2 regions of the Paraburkholderia sp. A1RI_3L genome follow, and region 2 is predicted to be linked to the other one. Evidence: predicted binding sites of a transcription regulator. Region 2 holds the regulator's gene; the other holds the start of a gene.

Region 1 (10,186 bases), on a different contig from region 2:
CGTGTCACGCCCCGCGCACGATCACCACATGCACGCGATAAGGACCGTGCGCGCCCAGCACGATGGTCTGTTCGATATCGCCGGTGCGCGACGGCCCGGAAACGAAATTGACGGCACGAGGCAGTTCGCCGCGTTCGGCGCGAATCAGCGCGAACGCATCCTCCTGTCCGGCCACGATGCGCGAAGCCGGCACGATCGCAACGTGCGTCTCCGGCAGCAGCGCCCCGGACGCCCACGTCTCGGGTCCGGAGAGCAGCACCAGCGTGCCCGTCTCCGCGACCGCGCAAAAGCAGCCGGTCACGCCGACAAGATCGGTATCCACAGGTTTGCGGAATTCGATGGCGAGTCCCGCGTCGGCCCAGGCAAGTTCCGTGAGCGTCGCCCACGCCACGCCGGTGAGCGGCAAGCCGTTCGTCTCCAGGTAGCGGCGCACGGCGGCGGGCACCTGGGCGAGCGTATCCACTTCGTCCACCGTGGTGGCCATTTTGTGAGCGGCCTCGATGAAGCAGGCCTTCAGATCGGCGGGCAATGGCGGACGCGGACCTTGCGGATGACGCGCGAGGTAGTCCACGACCGCTTCGCGCTCCGGCGCGGTGGGCTCGGCGTCGCGTCCCTGCGCAGCGCGAATGCGCGCGAGGATGTTGCGACGGGCAGCGGATGTATCCATGAAGCGGTCCTCGTGTCGTGGGCAGATCGAGTATCGCGGAATTATACCGGCGGGGGATGCACCGCCGCGGGGGCAAACGGCCTATTCCAGGCGGCCGGATGGCGGCAAACGCGCGGCCATCGCAGAATGAGCGATCAAGTCGCTCCACGGCGGCGCCGCACAGCGCGATCTATTTGCCCGAGGTCTCGTCATCGGCCAGCTGCTCGATGCCGAACACCTGGCGCAGGTAGGCCAGGTAAGCCTTGTCGTCGCACATGTTCTTGCCCGGCGAGTCGGAGAGCTTCGCCACAGGCTGCCCGTTGCAGCGGACCATCTTGATGACGATCTGCAGCGGGTTGTAGCCGAGGTCGTTGGTGAGATTCGTACCGACGCCGAAGGCCAGCTTGCAGCGCCCGCGGAAGCGCTCGTAGAGCTGCAGCACCTTCGGGATGTCGAGCGCATCGGAGAACACGAGCACCTTGGTACGCGGGTCGCAGCGATTCGCTTCGTAGTGGCTGATAAGGCGCTCGCCCCAGTCGAACGGATCGCCCGAGTCGTGCCGCGCGCCGTCGAAGAGCTTGCAGAAATACATGTCGAAGTCGCGCAGAAACGCCTTCATGCCGTAGACGTCGGAAAGCGCGATGCCGAGGTCGCCGCGGTACTCCTTCGCCCACATTTCGAAACCGTAGGTCTGCGAATCGCGCAGCCGCGGACCCAAGGCCTGACACGCCTGCAGATATTCGTGCGCCATGGTGCCGAGCGGCGTGAGGCCGTGCTTCATGGCATAGAACACGTTGCTCGTGCCGGCGAACTGCGGGCCCAGGCCGTCTTTGAGCGTCAGGATCACTTCCTCATGCCAGCGCTTCGAGAAGCGCCGGCGAGTGCCGTAGTCGGCGATCTTGCAGTCGGCGAACTCCGGTTTCGCGCCCAGCAGCGTGATCTTCTCGCGCAGCCGCTCGCGGCCCACGGCGTAGTCGGGCTGCTGCTGCGTGTTGCGGAAGTAGACCTCGTTGACGATGGCAAGCACCGGAATCTCGAAGAGAATGGTGTGCAGCCACGGCCCTTTGATCTCGATGTCGATCTCGCCGTTGCCCTTCGGTGACGGCGTCACCGAAATGTATTTTTCGTTGAGCTGAAAGAGCGCCAGAAAGTCGACGAAATCGCTCTTGATGAAACGCATCTGCCGCAGGTAGTCAAGTTCGGGCTCCGTGAAACGCAATTTGCAGAGCAGGCGCAGCTCACTGCGAATCTCGTCGATGTAGGGAACCAGGTCGACATTCGGCGTGCGGCAACGGAAGCGATATTCCACACTCGCGGCGGGGAAATGATGCAGCACCACCTGCATCATCGTGAACTTGTACAGATCGGTATCGAGCAGCGAAGTAATGATCATGGTGTGGCGGCTGGACTGCGGTCGGACGGTCGCGCGGTCACGACGTCCGCACGCCCGCGCTTGCAGGGCACGTCCCCCGCGCCCTTTGGTCGCCATGTTACCGCAAGGCGTCGGCACGGCACGTGCCAGCACACCGGCTGGACAAGGCTCATCGCGCCATGACAGCCGCGGCGCGACCCATAAACTAATCACCAAACGATATAAGCCGGCCTGTCAGCGTGTGGATTCGTCTTTTGACGTTCAGTTACAATACCGGTTTTGGCGTTTCGCCACCCCTGATACTGCACGCAGGAGCTGCCTGAATGACTCACGTTGTGACCGAAAGCTGCATTAAGTGCCGCTATACCGACTGCGTCGATGTGTGCCCGGTGGACTGCTTTCGCGAAGGTCCCAACTTCCTCGCGATCGACCCGGATGAGTGCATCGACTGCGCTGTGTGCGTGGCCGAGTGCCCGGTGAACGCCATCTACGCCGAAGAAGACGTGCCGGGCGACCAGCAGGACTTCATTCCGCTGAACGCCGAACTGGCGAAGGCATGGCCGAGCATCACGAAGACCAAGCAGCCGCTGCCGGAAGCCGAAGAATTCAAGGACGTGAAGGACAAGCTGTCGCTGCTGCAGCGCTAAACGACATCGGGGCTTGTCTATCAGGCCGGTCCGGCAGGCGCTACGGCAAGAAGCGCACGCAGGAAATACGCCTCGCCGAAGCCCCGAAGTATTGACAGCGTCTGAAGTACCCCATAGAATCTCGCTTCTCTGCTTTTGTTGTTCCCCGATAGCTCAGTCGGTAGAGCGCCGGACTGTTAATCCGTAGGTCCCTGGTTCGAGCCCAGGTCGGGGAGCCAAGAAATTGCAAAAGCCCGTTAACCATAACGGGCTTTTTTACGTAGTGAACGGTTGTATTGCTGTTCCCCGATAGCTCAGTCGGTAGAGCGCCGGACTGTTAATCCGTAGGTCCCTGGTTCGAGCCCAGGTCGGGGAGCCAAAAGATATCGAAGGGATTACGTGTCTTCACGTAATCCCTTTTTTCTTTTCCGGCAGAGCGGTGGCGAGTCGCCGCGCGAGTTCGTCGATAATGTGGATCTGTCATTCCCGCCGATCGATCCACGATGAACCTCGCCAAACGCACTCACGACTTCTCCACGACGCGAAACCCGCGCCTGCGCGTCACCGCACGATGCGCTGCCGCAGTCGGTACCGCGTTCCTCGCGGCCACGACAGGCGCGGCATACGGCGAGGATATCGGCAGCGTCAACACGAATTTCCGCATCACGGGCTCCGACCGCGTCGTGGTCGAAGCCTATGACGATCCGCTCGTCGATGGCGTCACCTGCTATGTCTCGCGGGCACGCACAGGGGGCATCAAGGGCACGCTGGGCGTAGCCGAAGACCCGACGGAGGCGTCCATCGCATGTCGCCAGGTCGGGCCGATCCACTTTACAGGCAACCTCAAGCAGCAGTCGGACGTGTTCACGGAACGCATGTCGTTCATCTTCAAGACGCTGCACGTGGTGCGCGTCGTGGATGCAAAGCGCAACGCGCTCGTCTATCTGACCTACAGCGACCGCGTGGTAAGCGGCAGCGCCAAGAATAGCGTGAGCGCCGTGCCCGTCCCCGCGGGCACGCCCATTCCGTTGAAGTAGGCAGGTTCCGCCCACGCATAACGCACCAGTCTCAAGAGACCCGCAAGCCCGAAACCATGACCGTGACCCGCTTCCGCGATTCCGCCCATTACTGGCGTACGCCGCTGTTGCCCGGCGCGGACCTGCTCACCGCGGAATATCACGATCACGAGTTCACACCGCACTGGCACGACGCCTACACGATTCCCGTGATCGAGGAAGGCGCGGAACGCTATCGCTATCGCGCCACGCACTACGTCGCCGAAGCGGGCAGCGTGCCGGTGATCAATCCCGGCGAGGTGCATACGGGCTCGCGTGCCGTGGACGAAGGCTGGCGCTATCGGGTGATGTACGTGCCGATCGAGTACATGCACAGCCTCGCGCAGGACATCGCGGGCGGCGCGCAGCCGCTGCCGTGGTTCGACGCCGACGTGATTCGCGACGCCGACCTGGCGCGCCGCCTCTCTCGTGCGCACCAGCTACTCGAAGCCGGCGCCGCCGGACTGCCCGCTCCGACGTCCACGCCGACGGCGGACCCGCTCGCTGCCGAATCGGCATTGCTCGACGCGCTCGCCACGCTGCTCGTCCGCTACGGCCGCACGCCGCCGGAACACGTGCTGCGCCCGGCGCGCGACCCGCGTGTGGCAACGATGAAGGAACACCTCGCCAGCCATCTCGCCACGCCGCTTCTGCTTGCCGACCTCGCGGCAGCGGTCAGCCTTTCGCCCTTTCACGCGGCACGCCTTTTCGCCCAGGCTACGGGGCTACCGCCGCACGCGTGGCGCAACCAGATGCGCCTGCAACGCTCGCTTGCGCCCCTGCGCGCGGGCCGGCCGGTGGCCGAGGTCGCGGCGGCCAGCGGCTTCGTCGATCAAAGCCACTTCACGCGCCATTTCCGCCGCATGTTCGGCGTGCCGCCGGGGCGCTGGCAAGCGGCATAACCGCCCTGGGAACACCCTCCCCACCCCGCCGCAAGAACGTACAAGCCAGCTGCCTACGCCCTCCGTTAAGCTCGCGGCAAAAGGAGGAGAGAGTGACCCGTTCCATTCGCTTCAAGGAATTCACGGCGGGCGCGCGCGACACGATTCCGATGATGGTCGGCGCCGCCCCGTTCGGCATCATCTTCGGCACGCTCGTCACGTCGGGACCGCTTCACGTGTGGCAAGGGCAGTTGATGTCCCTCGCGGTATTCGCCGGCTCGGCGCAGTTCATTGCGCTCGGCCTGATTGCGGGCAGCGCGAGCTTTCCGGTCGTGCTCGGCACGACGCTCGTGGTGAATCTGCGGCATCTGCTGTACAGCGCGACGCTCGCGCCCTATGTGGCGCACCTGCCGCTGCGCTGGCGGCTGGTGCTCGCCGGCCTGCTCACCGACGAAGTATTCGCCGTGGCCTGGGCCCACTATCGTCGTCAGCCGCATGGCCGGTTCGACGCCATTGGCCCCTGGTACTTCTTCGGCTCCGGGCTCGCCATGTACGTGAACTGGCAGCTCTGGACGGCGGCCGGACTGCTGTTCGGCGCGGCCTTTCCGGGACTGCAGTCGCTCGGGCTCGACTTCGCGATGGTCGCCACCTTCATCGCCATCGTCGTGCCGCAGCTGGTGGCCGTCCGCTACTTCGCGGCCGCGGTCACCGCGGGCACGCTCGCGCTGCTCTGGCAGACGTGGCCCTACAAGCTCGGACTGCTGGGCGCCGTGCTCGCCGGCGTCGCGGTGGGTGTCGCGCTGTCGCTGCCGGGCGCCTCGCGCGGACGCACCGCAGAGGCAAGCCGATGAACTACGCGCTCCTGATTCTCGGCATGGCGCTCATCACCTGGGCGATCCGCGCGGCCGTGTTCGTGCTGGGCGACCGCGTCGTCTTTCCGCCGCTCGTGCGCACGGCGCTTGGCTTCGTGCCCGTCACCGTGCTCACGGCGCTCATCGTCCCCATGGCGGTCGCCCCGCACGGCAGCCCTGAGTTGACGTGGCGCAATCCGCAGCTCGTCGGCGCGCTCGCGGCTATCGCCGTGAGCGCGCTGACGCGCCGGCCGCTGCTCACTATCGCCGTGGGGCTCGCCGTGTTCTTTGTCTGGCAAGGCGTCGTGCTGCGTTAGCGCCCCCGTCCCTTCCCCGTCCGCCGAACGTGAGCCCCCGGCGCGCCCGCCCCGGAGGCCGGCGTTTCGTGCGCTGCGTCATGACTTCCTCAAGTTTGCCCACCGCACGCCGTTAAACAGATCGAAGTCCGCCGATCGAAATCCGCTTTTCGCGCCGGCTCCGGCCCTGGTGCCCGCCGGCCTGGCGGCGCGCAATGCGCCCGGATCGCACGCAGATCGCGCGACGCGCGTCGTCCGTTCACCGCGCCGTCACGAACGTGAAGACGCCGGCAACCCGCGCGAAGGACGCTCCGCCGGCATACAGCAGATACGCCACGGCGCCACGAAGAGGGGCGGACCGGGGAAACGGGATAACAACATGGGCCAGATCACCCTTACGCTGAAGGAAGAAACCCTTGTGTCGCTACGCAAGGATTTCGACGCGTTCCTGCGCGTGTCGCTCAAGCTCGACCCGCAGTTCGCGACGCCCTCGTTCGAGGACTTCCTGCGTGCGAAGCTGCTCGACAACATGGTGCCGCTCACCGAGCACGCGGTGCAGCGCATGCTTCAGGGCGGCCAGTACGCGTGGGCAAAACGCACGCTCGACAAGGAATTTCCGGACGTCGTCGCCATCCTGATGCGGCAGGCCGCCGAGTACGGCTTCGGTTTCGCCGCCCGCTCCGAATGGACGCCCGACGAGCTCGCCAAGCACTGTCGCGACTGGGCCACGGCGATCGTCAACGAGGCGCAGGCCGCGCCCAACCTGATCGATCCGCTCTCGGCGCAGATCAAGTCGGCCGTGCAGGACATCCAGACGCTCGAAGAAGTGATGCAGACGCCGGCGTGGCGGCTCGCGGAATCGCTGCGCCAGCGCATCTACGAGGCGAAGATCGCCTGCGAAACGAGTGTGGGCAGCGCGTCGCGCGAAAAGCTGGGCGAGTTGCGCGGGCTGCTGCGCCTTGGCATTTCGCACGGCTCGTTCCAGAAGCAGGAAGCGCAGCAGATCATGGAATACCTGCGCCTGCTCAAGCCCGAGATCTTCGTCGAAGAACCCTACGACGTGTTCGCTCGCCTCGCGGCGTGGCTGCGCAACGTCTTCACGCCGCCCGTGCGCAACCAGCAACAGCAGCAGCGTCAGTCGCGCTGAGGGCGCAGCGCTGAAGCCAGCACGCCAGCCGCCTTGGCCTCGGATGCAATAACCCTGCTCAGTCCCACATCTTCCTGAGCTTCGCCGCAATCTCCACCTTGGCGTGAGCCGCCGCAGCCAGCCCCGCCGCCGTGGGCGCGGCGGCGACGGGCACGGGCGGCCACGCACGCGCCTCGAAGAGCGGCAACAGCGGCGCCGGAATGAAGCGCGTGCGCGAGGCCCAGACATGCCGGTCGCCCGCTTGCGTCTGGTTGTGCACATAGAAGCGCTGCGGCACGACGATGTGCAGGTCTTCCTTCGCGCGCGTCATCGCCACGTAGAGCAGGCGGCGCTCCTCGTCGATCTCTTCGTCGCTGCCGGTGCCCAGGTCGGACGGAATGCAGCCGTCCACGCCGTTGAGCACGAACACGTTGCGCCACTCCTGGCCCTTCGCCGAATGGATCGTGGAGAGAATCAGGTAGTCCTCGTCGAGCAGCGGCACGCCGGACTCGCCGCTCGTGGCATCGGGCGGATCGAGCGTGAGTTCCGTGAGAAAGCGTTCGCGCGACGGGTACGTGCCCGCAATGCTTTCCATCTGCAGCACGTCCGCGTGACGCATGGCGGCGTCTTCGTGGTTGCGTTCCAGATGCGGTTCGTACCAGCGGCGGATCAGCTCGAACTCGGCAGGCCATGCACTCGTGCGCGAGCAGACCGTCGACATCATCGCGACGAACGCGGCCCAGTCTTCTGCGGCGCGCGGTGGCGGCGCGAATGCCGCGAGCGCGTCGGCGGCAGTCCAGGTACCCTTGCAGGCTGCGACCTGATCGAGCAGCCGCGCCGCCGTGGCCGGCCCCACGCCAGGCAGCAGTTGCACGACCCGAAAGCCCGCCACGCGGTCGAGCGGGTTTTCCGCCCAACGCAGCACAGCGAGCACGTCTTTCACGTGCACGGAATCGAGAAAACGCAGCCCGCCGAACTTGACGAACGGAATGTTGCGTCGAGCCAGCTCCACTTCGAGCGCCGCGCTGTGGTGCGCCGCGCGAAACAGCACGGCCTGCGACTTCAGTTTCATGCCCGCTTCGCGCGCCTCGAGCACCTGCTCGACGACATAGCGCGCTTGCGTGGCTTCGTCGGCCACGGTAACGAGCCGCGGACGCTGCTCGCTCGCGCGGTCGGTCCAGAGGTTCTTCGCGAAGCGCTCTTTGGCGAGCCCGATCACCGCGTTCGACGCCTCGAGAATGGGCGCCGTGGAACGGTAGTTGCGCTCGAGCATGACCTGCCGCGCGGGCGGATCGAACTGCGCGGGAAAGTCGAGGATGTTGCGCACCGTGGCGCCGCGAAACGAGTAGATGGCCTGGGCGTCGTCGCCCACCACCGTCAGGCCGCGCCCGTCGGGCTTGAGGGCGAGCAGGATCGACGCCTGCAGGCGGTTCGTGTCCTGGTACTCATCCACGAGTACATGATCGAAGCGCGCGGAAAGCTCGGCGGCAAGCGCGGGCTCCGCGGCCATGTGCGCCCAGTACAGCAGCAGGTCGTCGTAGTCGAGCACGTTCTGCGCCTGTTTCGCCTCGACGTAGCGGGCAAAGAGCGCGCGCAGGTCCGCCTCCCACTCGCAGCACCACGGAAACGCACGGGCGAGCACATCGGCGAGCGACGCACCGGTATTCACGACGCGCGAATAGATCGAGAGACACGTGGACTTCGACGGGAACCGCCGTTCCTTCGCCGACAAACCGAGTTCGTGGCGCACGAGGTTGATGAGGTCCGCGGAATCTTCGCGGTCGTTGATGGTGAAGCCAGGCGCGAGGCCGATGCGCTCGGCGTACTCGCGCAAGAGCCGCGCGCCCACGCCGTGGAACGTGCCGGCCCACATGAGCCCGTGCGCGAGCGCCGCAGACGCGCCCGGCACGCCGGCGGCGATGCGCGTCACGCGGCGCGTCATTTCGTCGGCGGCGCGGCGCGAGAAGGTGAGCAGCAGGATGCGATGCGGGTCCGCTCCGTTCACGACAAGATGGGCCACGCGATGCGCAAGCGTATTGGTCTTGCCCGAGCCCGCGCCCGCGATCACCACGAGCGGCGCGGGCGCGCCGGCCTCGCCGACGCCGTGCTCGACGGCCGCGCGCTGGGCGTCGTTGAGCTTCGCGAGCCAGGCGGCGACTTTCGTTGCAACCTCGGCTGCCATTTCGGGCGTCGGGCTTGCGCCGCCATGCGCGGCGGGGCGCTCGACGAGGGCAGACGAATCGCGAACAGAAGCGGAAACCGGAACGAAAGCGGAAGGCACGGCGTAGGCAGAATGGGAAGATGGCGACGCACACTGTATATCCATACACCCCTACGAGACAAGCGCGCAGAACCCTTGCCCGCCCACGCACCCGCGGCCTCCACGCAATCCGTTCGACGCGCCCGCGCCCGCGGGCTTATGATGCGAGCCCTTGAACCTGTTCCCTCGCGTGCGCCATGCCCAATCTCGATTTCCCGCTCACCGGCGACTACGTCGAACTCCATAACCTGCTGAAGATCACCGGCCTCGCCGACAGCGGCGGCGCGGCCAAGCAGCTGGTGGCCGCAGGCGAAGTGAAGGTGGACGGTCAAGTGGAGCTGCGCAAGACGTGCAAGATACGCGCGGGCCAGGTCGTGCTGTTCGGCGATACACGCATCGCCGTGCGCGAAGCCGATTGAAAGAAACTGCACCAAAAACGGGCTTTTCCATCGACAACTGCCCGTTCCCGCAATAAGCTGTCCGTCCCGAAAGACATCATAAGAATCGCGGCGCGCCCGTACGCTCGCGCCGTTTTTTCCCTTCCCATGACCCAGCAATCGAGCTTCTCGCGCGTGGGCACGAGGCCGCCCACGCTTTCCCGCCACGCCGCCGACACCGCCCGCCTCGCCGCCCCGCTCGCCATCGCGCAGCTCGCCCAGATGGCCATGAGCGTGACCGACACGGTGCTGCTCGGCTCGCTCGGCGCCGATGCGCTCGCCGCCGGCGGCCTCGGCGCCGCGCTCTACTTCGTCGTCGTCACGCTGCTGCAAGGCGTGCTCACCTCCGTGAGCGTGACCGTGGCCAACGCGCGCGGCGCGCAGAACGAGCATCACGTGCCGCACATCTACTGGACCGGCTTCGTGCTCTCGCTGCTGCTCACCGTGCCGGCGTTCGCGCTGCTGTCGTTTGCCACGCCGATTCTGCTCGCGTTCGGCGAACCTCCGCTGCTCGCGCGCAACGTGGGCGAGTACTGCGCGGTGTTGCGCTGGGCCGCGCCCGCAAGCCTTGCGGGCATCGGGCTGCTGCGCTCGTTTCTGCCCGCCATTGGCGCAGCGCGGCGGCTGCTCGGTGTT
Region 2 (10,186 bases):
CCGATTCAGGTGCCGGTTCAGGTGCCGATAGTGAGCGTCTTGAGCATCAGCGTCTTGGCGGTGTTCAGGGTTTCCACGTTCGCCTGGTACGAGCGCGACGCCGAAATCATGTTCACCATTTCCTGCACCGGATCCACGTTCGGCAAGGTCACGTAGCCGTTCGCGTCCGCCGCCGGGTTGCCGGGGTCGTAGGAAGTCTTCATGGGCGTCGGGTCGTCGACCACGCCCGTCACCTGCACGCCGCCCACCTGCTGGCCGCTCTGCGTGCGCGCGCCGCCCAGCGGCTGCACCGCGAAGACGACCTGCTTGGCCTTGTACGGCTTGCCGTCCGGTCCCGTCGTGCTGTCCGCGTTCGCGAGGTTCGACGCGGTCACGTTGAGCCGCTCCGACTGCGCGGACAGCGCAGAGCCGGCGACGCTAAAGATGTTCATCAGCGATGGCATGGCGAATCTCACCTCTCGTTGCCGGCCTGCGTTGGCCGGCGGTTGTGGCGGGCCGCGCCTGTCACCTTTGCGCTTTCGCGCTTCCGGTGCCTCCTGCGCACGGCCCGCCTGCTTTCCCGTAGCGATTTGTCTCTTGCCTGACCGGCGCAGCCTGCTGCCTGTGCCGTGGTCTGGCTTCCTGCTTTCCTGCTTGCCCTGCACGAATGCAGGCCGCCGCGTCAGCTGCCTGACGTGATGGCCGCGAGCATGCCTTTGATCTGCTGCGTGAGCACGGTCATGCCGGTCTCGAAGTGCAGCGTGTTGTCGGCGAACTGCACCCGCTCGCTGTCGAGGTCGACGGTGTTGCCGTCAAGCGCCGGTTGCGTGGGAATGCGGTACTGGAGCTGGCCGTAGTCGTCGGGGGAACCGCCCGTGGGCGTCAAGCGCGCCTTGCCGGCCATGTGGCCCGCTTCGGTCGTCGCCATGGTCATGCCGCTCGTCACGCCGGCCGGCTGCGCCATGGCGAGCGGTGCCGCGTTCGAGGTGGCCGTTCCGGTCGCAGCGCCGCTCTTCCTCAGCGCACCGGCGAGCGACGACGCGAAATCGACGTCGCGTGCCTTGTAGCCCGGCGTGTCCGAGTTGGCGATGTTCGACGAGAGCAGTTCCTGACGGTATGCGCGCACATCGAGCGCCTCGCGCCCAAAGGCGAATTCGGCATCGAGTTTGTCCAGCATTGCGGTTCTCCGAAAAAACGCTTCTTCCTTGCGTCACGCTTGCAGTAGCGGCTGCGTGGAAGGCCTTTTTGCTTGTGGAGCATCTTAGGTCTGGGACGCAAGCAGCAATCGGAGGAATAGCCGGGGAAGGGGGCCTCTATTCAACGTTTGCGCGAAGGGGGGTGTCTCTAGAATGCCTCTCGTATTGTTGGCCCTTGGTTGGCCCCTGGTTGGCCCTTGGGTTAGCCCTTGGGTTAGCCCTTGTCTGGCCGCCTTGTTTGGCTTCTTCTTGTCTTGCTTCTTGTCCGGCTTCTTGCCTGGCGCCTGTCTGGTCCCCCGGGGGCCGTGGAGAGTGGCGATGAACGAGCCCGCTTCAAATGCTCCGACCGCCTTGTTGACCGCTGAAACCGCTGCTGAAACGGCTTTCGATGCTTCGCCCGCGCCGGGCGCATCGACATCGGCCACTTCGCACGCACCGGCTGCTCCGGCGCGAGCGAGGCGCGCGCCTGCGCTGCGCGGCCTCCTCGTCGCGCTTGCGTGGACGCTCTCGGTGAGTGCCGGCACGCTGGCCCTGCTCGCTTCGAACGCCGCGCATGCGCAAGGCACGGGCGAGCCGATCGTGATCCCGGGTCCGGGCGAAAAGAACCCGGATGCACTGGCCGCCATGAGCAAGATGGTGACGAGCCCGTCCGCGCCTGCCGGCGTGACGGCGCAACGTGCGAATGCCGGGATGCAGCCCACCCCAGCCGCCCTCGCCGCGTCGATGCGACCGGCCGCCGCTGCCGGCGACCGCTTCGAGCAGGCAGCGAAGGCCGACGGCGCCATCGTGATCGCGGGGACGGGCGAAGCGTCGGCGGCCCGGCCCGGCATGGCATCTGGCCTGACGCGCGTGAACCTGCCCGTGGCGGCCAGCCAGGTCATGCCGGTGGTCGTGACACCCGCTGTGGCGACCCTCCCGGCGCGCGGCCGCGAGGCGAATCTCGCGCCGCAGGCCATCGCGATGAACCCGCCTGCCAGCGGCGGCTACGCAGCAACCGCGCCGCGCTTCGAGCGCATGGTGCCGCGCGCTGTGCCGGCCCAGGGAACCCAGGCGGCACAACCGTATCAACATGTGCAGCCGGCGCAGGCGCCTGCATCGAACGTTCAGCCCGCGCAACCGGCCCAGTCGGCCCAGGCCGCCACAGTCGCGCAAGCCGCCGTGCCCGAAGGCCAGCAGGACGGCGAGTCGATCCGGCGCGCTGCGCTCGCCTGGCTTCAGCAGCAGGTCGTGGGCCTTCCCGGCAAGGTCAACATCACCGTGGCCAACGTATTTCCGCGCGGCCTTGCGGCCTGCACGACGATGCAGCCGTTCGCGCCCGCCGGCACCCGCATGTGGGGCCGCACCACGGTGGGCGTGCGCTGCGCGGGCGAGCGTCCGTGGACGCTCTACCTTCAGGCGAAGATCTCGGTTCAGGCCACCTACTACACGGCGTCGCGCGCGATTGCCCCGGGCGAGCCGCTCAGCGCCGCCGACCTGGTGGCACGCGACGGCGACCTCACGCTGCTGCCGCAGGCGGTGGTCACCGACCCATCGCAGGCGATCGGCGCCGTGGCGCTGGTCCGCGTGCCTGCCGGGCTGCCGCTGCGCCAGGACATGCTGCGCAGTGCGAGTTCCGTGACGATCGGGCAAACCGTGCGCGTGGTCGCGCAGGGCCCGGGCTTTTCGATTTCGTCCGAGGGCAGCGCCATGAACAACGCGTCGCCCGGCCAGCAGGTCCGTGTGAAGACGGCGGGCGGCCAGATCATCAGCGGCATCGTCAAAGAAGGCGGCACCGTGGAGATCCAGCTTTGAACGTTGCAGGTTGGGTGGATTTGAACAGGAGATTGGACCGGCGCCTGCTGCGCCTCGAATGATGTGAAGTGGTTTCGACCGGGGCTGTTATGGCCCCTTGCGTGCAGCCGTCGCGCCTCGCGGCGCTTTGGCGGCCTTGCCGTCCATGCACTAAAGTTTGATTGGTACCTGCCGTTAATCCGGGCAAAGCGGCGCCCATGACGCGCCCCACCGTGGCCGAAGAAGGCCACGCGGAAGCCGGATTCCTCAGTCGAATCCGGGCACCGCGGTCAACCGTTCAGGAAGCCAATCGTGAAAGTCGATTCCACCAGCAATTCGAGCCTGCAGTCGCTAAAAGACGGGCTGCAGCGTACCCAGCAAGGCGAAACGGCCGCGTCTGGCGCGCAAGGCGCAGCCAGCAGCCCCGTACCGTCCACCGGCGGCGGCGCGTCCGGCGACGCGAACGTGAACCTGTCGGCGCTGTCGGCGCAACTGCGCGGCCTCGCCGCGTCCGGCGCGGCGGACATCGATACGGCACACGTCGAGTCGATCAAGCAGGCGCTGCGCGACGGCACCTTGAGTATTGATACCGGCAAGATTGCCGACGCCGTTCTCGAAACGGCACGTAGCCTGCTGCAAACGCGCGCGGGGTCGGCGGGGAGCTAACCCCGGTTGGCCAGCGCGTTCAGCGTGCCTCGCCGCACCTTCGGGCGAAGCGCGCACGTGCAGCAGCCAATTGACCACGGCTTGTGCGCCCCAGTCAGGGCGCGGCAAGCCGACTGCGAGTTGAGTGATTGTGATGAAAGACGCCCTCCTTGCCACCGTCATCGACGAATATGCCGCCGTCGAAGCGTTCGCTTCGGTGCTCGCGTGCGAAGAGAAGGCGTTGACCGCCGTCTCTCCGCTCGAACAGCTGCCGCCCATCATCGAGATGAAGACCGAACTGGTCGAAAAGCTCTCGGCGCTGGAAAAGCAGCGCGACGCGCAGCTTGCGGAGCTGGGCTTTCCGCCGGGCTGGCGCGGCATGGAGCTGGCCTCCGGCGCCGACCCGAGGCTCGCCACGCAATGGGCGCTGCTGCAAAAGGCGGCCGAACGCGCGAAACGCTCCAACGCCACCAACGGCGTGCTGATCCATACCCGCATGGAATACAACCGCCGCGCCCTCGACGTGCTCAAGGGCGCGCAGCATAAGGCCGGTTTGTACGGGCCGGATGGGCGAATTCCCGCGTTCGGGCGAGTTTGATCGATTTCCCCGGAGCCGGGTTTTGAGGCGCGCGGCGCGATGATCCGGGCGCAGCATCCTCGCTGAATTCGCCGGCCAGCCGCACCAAAAACCAACGGGCCGCACATCCTTGCGAATGTGCGGCCCGTTGTGTTTTCAAACCCTGGTTTTTAAACCCGGTTTTCAAGACCGGTTTTCAACCCCGGCCTTCAACCTCAGGCGTCGTTGCGCCTTTCTCGATCCTCTTGCCTTTGCTGCTCGCGGCTCAATCCCAGTGCTTGCGATGCTTGCGGTGGTGGCCGGTGCTGCGATAGCCGCGCTCGCCCTCGTCCGCGTAGGAGTTGCTGCGCGAGATGTTGCCGCCCAGTGCCGCGCCGGCACCACCGCCCAGTCCCGCACCGATCAGCCCGCCCGTGCGGCCGCCCATCGCGTTGCCTGCCGCCGTGCCCGCGCCGCCGCCCAGCGCACCGCCCACGATGGCGCCCGTACGTTCGCGCCGGTTCGACGTGACCGCAGCGCCTGCACCGCCGCCCACCGCACCGCCGATCACGGAGCCCGTGCTGCCGCCCAGCGCGCCGCCCACTGCGGCACCCGCCACCCCGCCGAGGCCCCCGCCGAGCGCATTGTTCAGGTCACCCGCCATAGCGGGCAGCGATACAGCGGCCGAAGCCGCGGTCAACACGGCGATTCCTGCGATTTTTTTGAGCATCTGGTTTAACCCCATTGTCTTCGTAATAACGCGGCGCAAGTGTAGCCACCCGTCAGAAAGGGTGGTGTAAGAAAATGTTAGTGGTGTTACGGCCTGAAGCGGCCCGATGAACGAGCCGGGAAGCCGGCCCGAAAGACGGCGAAAAAGCCGCCGAAGAATTGGAGGACGCGCGGACAGGGTGCGAATGACGTACCGCTCACGCAGCGGTGAAACGGCAGCAAAGCAGCCGCCCCACACAAGCCAGCACAGCGCCAGCCGAACCGATGCCGCCCGAGGCCCGGCGCCTTGGGCCCTGGGGTCCGGGGTCCGCTACCCGGCGCCCTCTAACGCCAACAACAGCGCCACCCGCCCGGAAAGGCGCGAACGCCCCTCGAACGCACCCCGCTCGGGTTTCTCAGTCGGCCTCGGCGCCCGCCCAGGCCAGTTCGCGCAGACGCGTGCGCAGACGCGCCACGGCCTGGCTGTGCAGCTGGCACACACGCGATTCGCTCACTTCCATCACCGCGCCGATTTCGCGCAGGTTCATGCCGCGCTCGTAGTAGAGCGACATCAAGAGCTTCTCGCGCTCAGGCAGCTTGTCGATGGCTTCCACCAGCGCCGCGCGCAGGCTTTCGTCGAGCAGCGCGGAAAGCGGATCCGAGTGATCGACGCAGTAGCGGTCGAGGAACGGCTCGTCGTCCGCGGACCGGTCGAAGTCTTCGTAGTAGATCAGCTGGCTGCCATGCAGGTCCTGCAGCATGGACTGATATTCGTCGAGCGGCATCTTGAGATGCCCGGCGATCTCCGTCTCGCTCGCCGAACGGCCCAGCTGCTGCTCCACCTGGTGCACCGCGCTCTCCACCTCGCGCGACGTGCGCCGCAGGCTGCGCGGCAGCCAGTCGTTGCTGCGCAGCTCGTCGAGCATGGCGCCGCGAATGCGCTGGCTCGCGTAGGTTTCGAACTGCGCGCCCTGATCTTCCTTGTAGCGGCTCGCCGCATCGAGCAGACCGATCATGCCGGCCTGGATCAGATCGTCCAGATCCACGCTCGCCGGCATCTTGGCCACGAGCTGCAAACCGAGACGTCTTACGAGCGGCGCGTACTTCGCCAGCACCTCGTCCTGCGAAATCTTTCCCTGAGCGTTATACATCGTGCTCTCCTGCCTGAAGTCCCCGAGTGGCGTCACGCATGCTGCGCCGACGGCCATTCGGCGGCCGGGTCGGCCTGCCACATGGATGGCGATGGGGCCGACGTTGTTACGGTCGGGCGCGTCATGGCCGCGCGCGACGACATGGCTGGCCGCATGGGCCAGTACTGCAGTTCTGCGGCGACATGCCGGTAGTCGCGCGCGGCGGCCGTGGACGGAAAAGCGTCCACGATGCAGCGTGCGAGCTCGACGGCCCGCGCCATGTGTGGGTCAGCCGCAATGCAGCCTGCGTTTTCGAGCGAGACGGTGAGGTAACGACCCGCCACGCCTGCGAGGTTCTCGAATGCCGTGTGGGCATCGGCCGCGCTTTGGACGTAATTGACGAGCACGCGGAACTGCGCGATTGCGTGCGCGAAATGAAGACGTTTCATGGCGGCGTAGGCATCGGTGATGGCCTGCGCCGAGACGCGCGTCACGACCATCACGTCGTGCGAGCGCATGGCGAGCCCGGAGAGCGCGCCGTTTCTGTCGAGCCCGGCGTCGATCAGCACGACGTCGGCGGGGCCGTTCAGCACGAGTCCGTACTGTTCGGCGCTATAGCCTTCCTGGCTGCCGCGCCAGGCCGAGAGCACGCCGAAGCCGAGCGGATGCCGGCTCACGGCCGCCGCGAGAGACACCTCGCCGCGCATCACGCCGGCGAGATTCCCCACGCGTTGCATGCCGCCAAGCGTGGCGCTCACCGACCGGTCGCCCAGGCACTCGTCGATGACGAGCACGTCTTTGCCCTGCTCGGCCAATGCCGCTGCAAGGTTCACTACTGTCGTGGTGCGTCCGACGCTCTCCGAGCCGCCGGTCACCGCGATCACTCGCGAGCCGCTGCGGGCGAGCAGCCGCCGCAGCCCCTCCGCCTGGTCGGCTACGAATTTATCCAAAGCGAACCTCGTGCAGGTCGGCATTCGAACGCGTGGACAGCGCCGAGAGCAGCGCCGGGATGTCGTCTTCGTGCGGCACGAAGGGCGAGTGCTCGCGCGGAATGCAGAACGCGCTGCGGATCAGGAAACGCTTCGTCGCCACATAGAGGTTCTCGGGCACCTTCTGGCCGGTCGACACGTAGTGAACCGGCAGCCGGTAGCGCAGCACGGTGTCCAGCGCGCCGCCCAGGTTGGTGGCCTCGTCGAGCTTGGTGAGAATGCAGCCCGCGAGCGGCGCCTTGTCCGGCGTGCTCTGGTAGGCCTGCACCACTTCGTTGAGCGTGTCGCCGTGGCTCGTTGCGGACATCAGCAAGAGACGCTGCACCGGCTGGCCGGCGCTGCACAGCATGGCGATCTGGTCGGTCACGGCGCGGTCGCGCTGGCTCATGCCGATCGTGTCGATCAGCACGATGTGCTTGTTCTTGAGTTCGGTGAGCGCGAGCTGCAGGTCGGCGCCGTCGCGCACCGCGTGCACCGACACGCCGAGAATGCGGCCGAAGATGCGCAGTTGCTCGTGGCCGCCAATGCGGTAGCTGTCCGTGGTGAGCAGCGCCACCTTGCTCGCGCCGAAGCGCATCACGCAGCGCGCGGCGAGCTTCGCCGTGGTCGTGGTCTTGCCGACGCCCGTGGGGCCCATCAGCGCGAACACGCCGCCGCGTTCCATGAGCGCGTCTTCGTTTTCGAGCACGGGCAGGTTCGATTCGAGCACCGACTGCGCCCATTCCAGCGCGCCTTCCGGGTCTTTGCCTTCGGGCAGGTTGTCCACCACCATCTTCACGAGCTGGGCCGAGAAGCCGGCGGCGAACAGCTGCTTGGTGAGCGCGCCGTGCGTGGGGCTGCGGCGTTGGCGCTCGCCCCAGAGGAGTCCGGCGAACTGCTCTTCCATCATGCCGCGCATGGAGGCCAGCTCGCTCATCACCGTTTCGTTCACCACCTGTTCGATGCGGGCCTTGATGGCTTCCGTGACGCTGGCCGAGGCGTTCGCGCCTGCGGCATCGGCGGCGGTCCTGGCGTTGCCCGAGGGCGTGGCCGATTGCGTCGGCGGCTGGCTGTTGCCCGGCAGATCGAAGGCCGGTGAGATGCGCTGCGTGGCGCGGCGCGCCGCCAGTTGAGCCGCTTCGCGCGCCCAGTCCGGCGTGCTGACGTTGAGCACGCCCTCGCCTTGCGGGCGGGGCTGGCCATGTTCGGCGTGCGGGTCGGCGGGCATGCCGAGTCCCTTGGCCATGGCGTCGGCGGGCGTCATACCTGCGGCTTTCGTGCTGTGACCCGCGCTGTGACCCGCGCCTTGACCTTCGCTGTCCTTGTCGGCAATGCGGCGTGCGTGGTCGATGAGCCAGGGGTTCGTTTCGGCCATGGTGCGCGGAGCGTGTGCCTTGTCCGAGTAGGACGGCACAGCCGATGCCGGCATGGTCACGCCTGCGGCCGGCGTCGCGAACCCCGCGGCGCGGCTCGCCGCCGGCACATGAGCGGCCGGATGAGCGGCCGGATGAGCGGGAGCGTGCGCCGGCGTGGGACGCGCAGCCGGACGAGCCGGTGCACCCGCCTGGATAGTCGCGGGTTCGGCGGCGAAGCGGTCCGCGCCGCCGCCGGTATCGGCCTGGCCTGCGGGCTGGGCCGCAGACTGAGCCATAAACGCGCCCGGGCGGTCCAGCGCGGCACCGCGCGTGGCGAGCGCGCCGCCTGCTTGCGCTTCGGGCTTGGCCACCGGTTGCGCGGCGGCGTTCATGTAGGGCGAAGCGTCGTCTTCGTCGTCCGACGCGGACAGGCGGTCCGCGCCCGCTTCCGGGCTTGCCCCGAACACCGACGAGAACACGTCCGGCATGCCGTTCGCGTAGGGGTTGCCGGCAACCGGCGCGGCGGCGCTGCGCGGCAAGCCGCGCGAAGCAGCACCCGCGTTGGCGCCTTCACCCGCGGCAGGCGCGATGGCCGCGAGTTCGCGGTCGGCTACGGCGACGATCTCGACGCTGCCGTCGTCGAGCGTGCGATTCGACAGCACCACTGCGTCAGGACCCAGCACTTCGCGCACTTGGCGCAGCGCGTCGCGGCTGGTGGCACCGATAAATTTGCGGATGTTCAAGCTGACCCCCGATGAGGTTGACGACCCTGACGTGGCGTTTCAATTGCGAGGCGCCAGCTTCGTTGCGCGGTGGCTCCGCAGGAACCTGGTGCGCGGCAAAGCCTTTGCCGATGGTGAAATTATTGAGGAGGTGAACGCCGGACTATCGATGGATCAGCGCGGGGAAAAGCAGGCAATTCGTTTGATCGGGTCGAAAGGGGGGCTGCGGGGAGGCGCTGAGGGGAGACTGCGGAGGTACTGCGGAAACACTGAGGGAGTACTGCGGAGGCACCGCGAAGGCACTGCGAGAGTACTGCGGACGTGCCCGCCGCAGCGCCGAACGGCACACCGGACAGGCCGGCGTCGCGCCAACCCAAGCCATGCCCGGCCCCGCCCCAGGCACAGCGAAGACGGCAAGCGCCGCAACCGGCGCCCGCCCCGTCAAGCCGTGCCGATCAGATTGACCACCTTGACGTGCCGCGTGTCCGGCACTTCGGCGTAGGAGAGCACCTTCAGCTGCGGCAGGCTGCGCCGCAGGAAGCGCGCGAGCATGGCGCGCAGCGAGTGCTGCACGAGCAGCACTGGCGCAAGCCCCAGGCTTTGCTGGCGCGTCATCGCCTTCTGGGTCTGTTCGAGCAGCGTATGGGCGAGCCCCGGTTCCAGGCCCGGGTTCGCCCCCGTGGTGAGCGCCTGGGACAGCACGCGCTCAAGATTGGCGTCCAGACCCATCACCTGCATGTCGCCGTTGCCGGGGAACCACTGCTGCGTAATGGCGCGGCCCAGCGCGAGGCGCACGATGGCCGTGAGGTCGTGCGGGTCGCTGATCTTCGGCGCGTGTTCGGCCAGCGCTTCGAGAATGGTGCGCATGTCGCGGATGGGCACCGCCTCGTCCAGCAGGTTTTGCAGCACCTTCTGCAGCGTCGTGACGGGCAGCGCCTTCGGCACGAGGTCGTCGACGAGCGAGGGCGTGTCCTTCTGCATGCGCTCGAGCAGCGCCTGCACTTCCTGGCGGCCCAGCAGTTCGGACGCGTGCGTCACCACGAGGTGGTTCAGGTGCGTGGCGACCACGGTGCTCGAATCCACCACCGTGTAGCCGTACACCTGCGCCTGCTCGCGCAGGTTGGTATCGATCCAGATGGCGGGCAGGCCGAAAGCCG

The links. Region 2 encodes FliA, which starts transcription of late flagellar genes. Its sites were predicted from a motif close to CTAAAGTTTNNNNNNNNNNNGCCGNTA; they were not measured.
Region 1: a site for FliA is predicted at 5,837-5,863, ahead of PXJ20_RS07405 (DUF4088 family protein). Genes of this name have one in related genera too.

The regions. Positions count from the first base shown of each region.
Region 1 covers NZ_JARCHA010000002.1:281,594-291,779, forward strand. The annotation lists gene PXJ20_RS07360 (LutC/YkgG family protein) at 5-667, opposite strand; gene pncB (nicotinate phosphoribosyltransferase) at 837-2,039, opposite strand; gene fdxA (ferredoxin FdxA) at 2,342-2,665, shown strand; tRNA gene PXJ20_RS07375 (tRNA-Asn) at 2,808-2,883, shown strand; tRNA gene PXJ20_RS07380 (tRNA-Asn) at 2,948-3,023, shown strand; gene PXJ20_RS07385 (CreA family protein) at 3,148-3,681, shown strand; gene PXJ20_RS07390 (AraC family transcriptional regulator) at 3,738-4,601, shown strand; gene PXJ20_RS07395 (AzlC family ABC transporter permease) at 4,751-5,431, shown strand; gene PXJ20_RS07400 (AzlD domain-containing protein) at 5,428-5,748, shown strand; gene PXJ20_RS07405 (DUF4088 family protein) at 6,107-6,874, shown strand; gene PXJ20_RS07410 (ATP-dependent helicase) at 6,933-9,035, opposite strand; gene PXJ20_RS07415 (RNA-binding S4 domain-containing protein) at 9,311-9,532, shown strand; gene PXJ20_RS07420 (MATE family efflux transporter) at 9,659-10,186, shown strand, end outside.
Region 2 covers NZ_JARCHA010000001.1:343,451-353,636, forward strand. The annotation lists gene flgC (flagellar basal body rod protein FlgC) at 18-443, opposite strand; gene flgB (flagellar basal body rod protein FlgB) at 662-1,156, opposite strand; gene flgA (flagellar basal body P-ring formation chaperone FlgA) at 1,494-2,966, shown strand; gene flgM (flagellar biosynthesis anti-sigma factor FlgM) at 3,258-3,611, shown strand; gene PXJ20_RS01690 (flagella synthesis protein FlgN) at 3,745-4,188, shown strand; gene PXJ20_RS01695 (hypothetical protein) at 4,433-4,876, opposite strand; gene PXJ20_RS01700 (RNA polymerase sigma factor FliA) at 5,271-6,005, opposite strand; gene PXJ20_RS01705 (AAA family ATPase) at 6,038-6,934, opposite strand; gene flhF (flagellar biosynthesis protein FlhF) at 6,927-9,050, opposite strand; gene flhA (flagellar biosynthesis protein FlhA) at 9,471-10,186, opposite strand, start outside.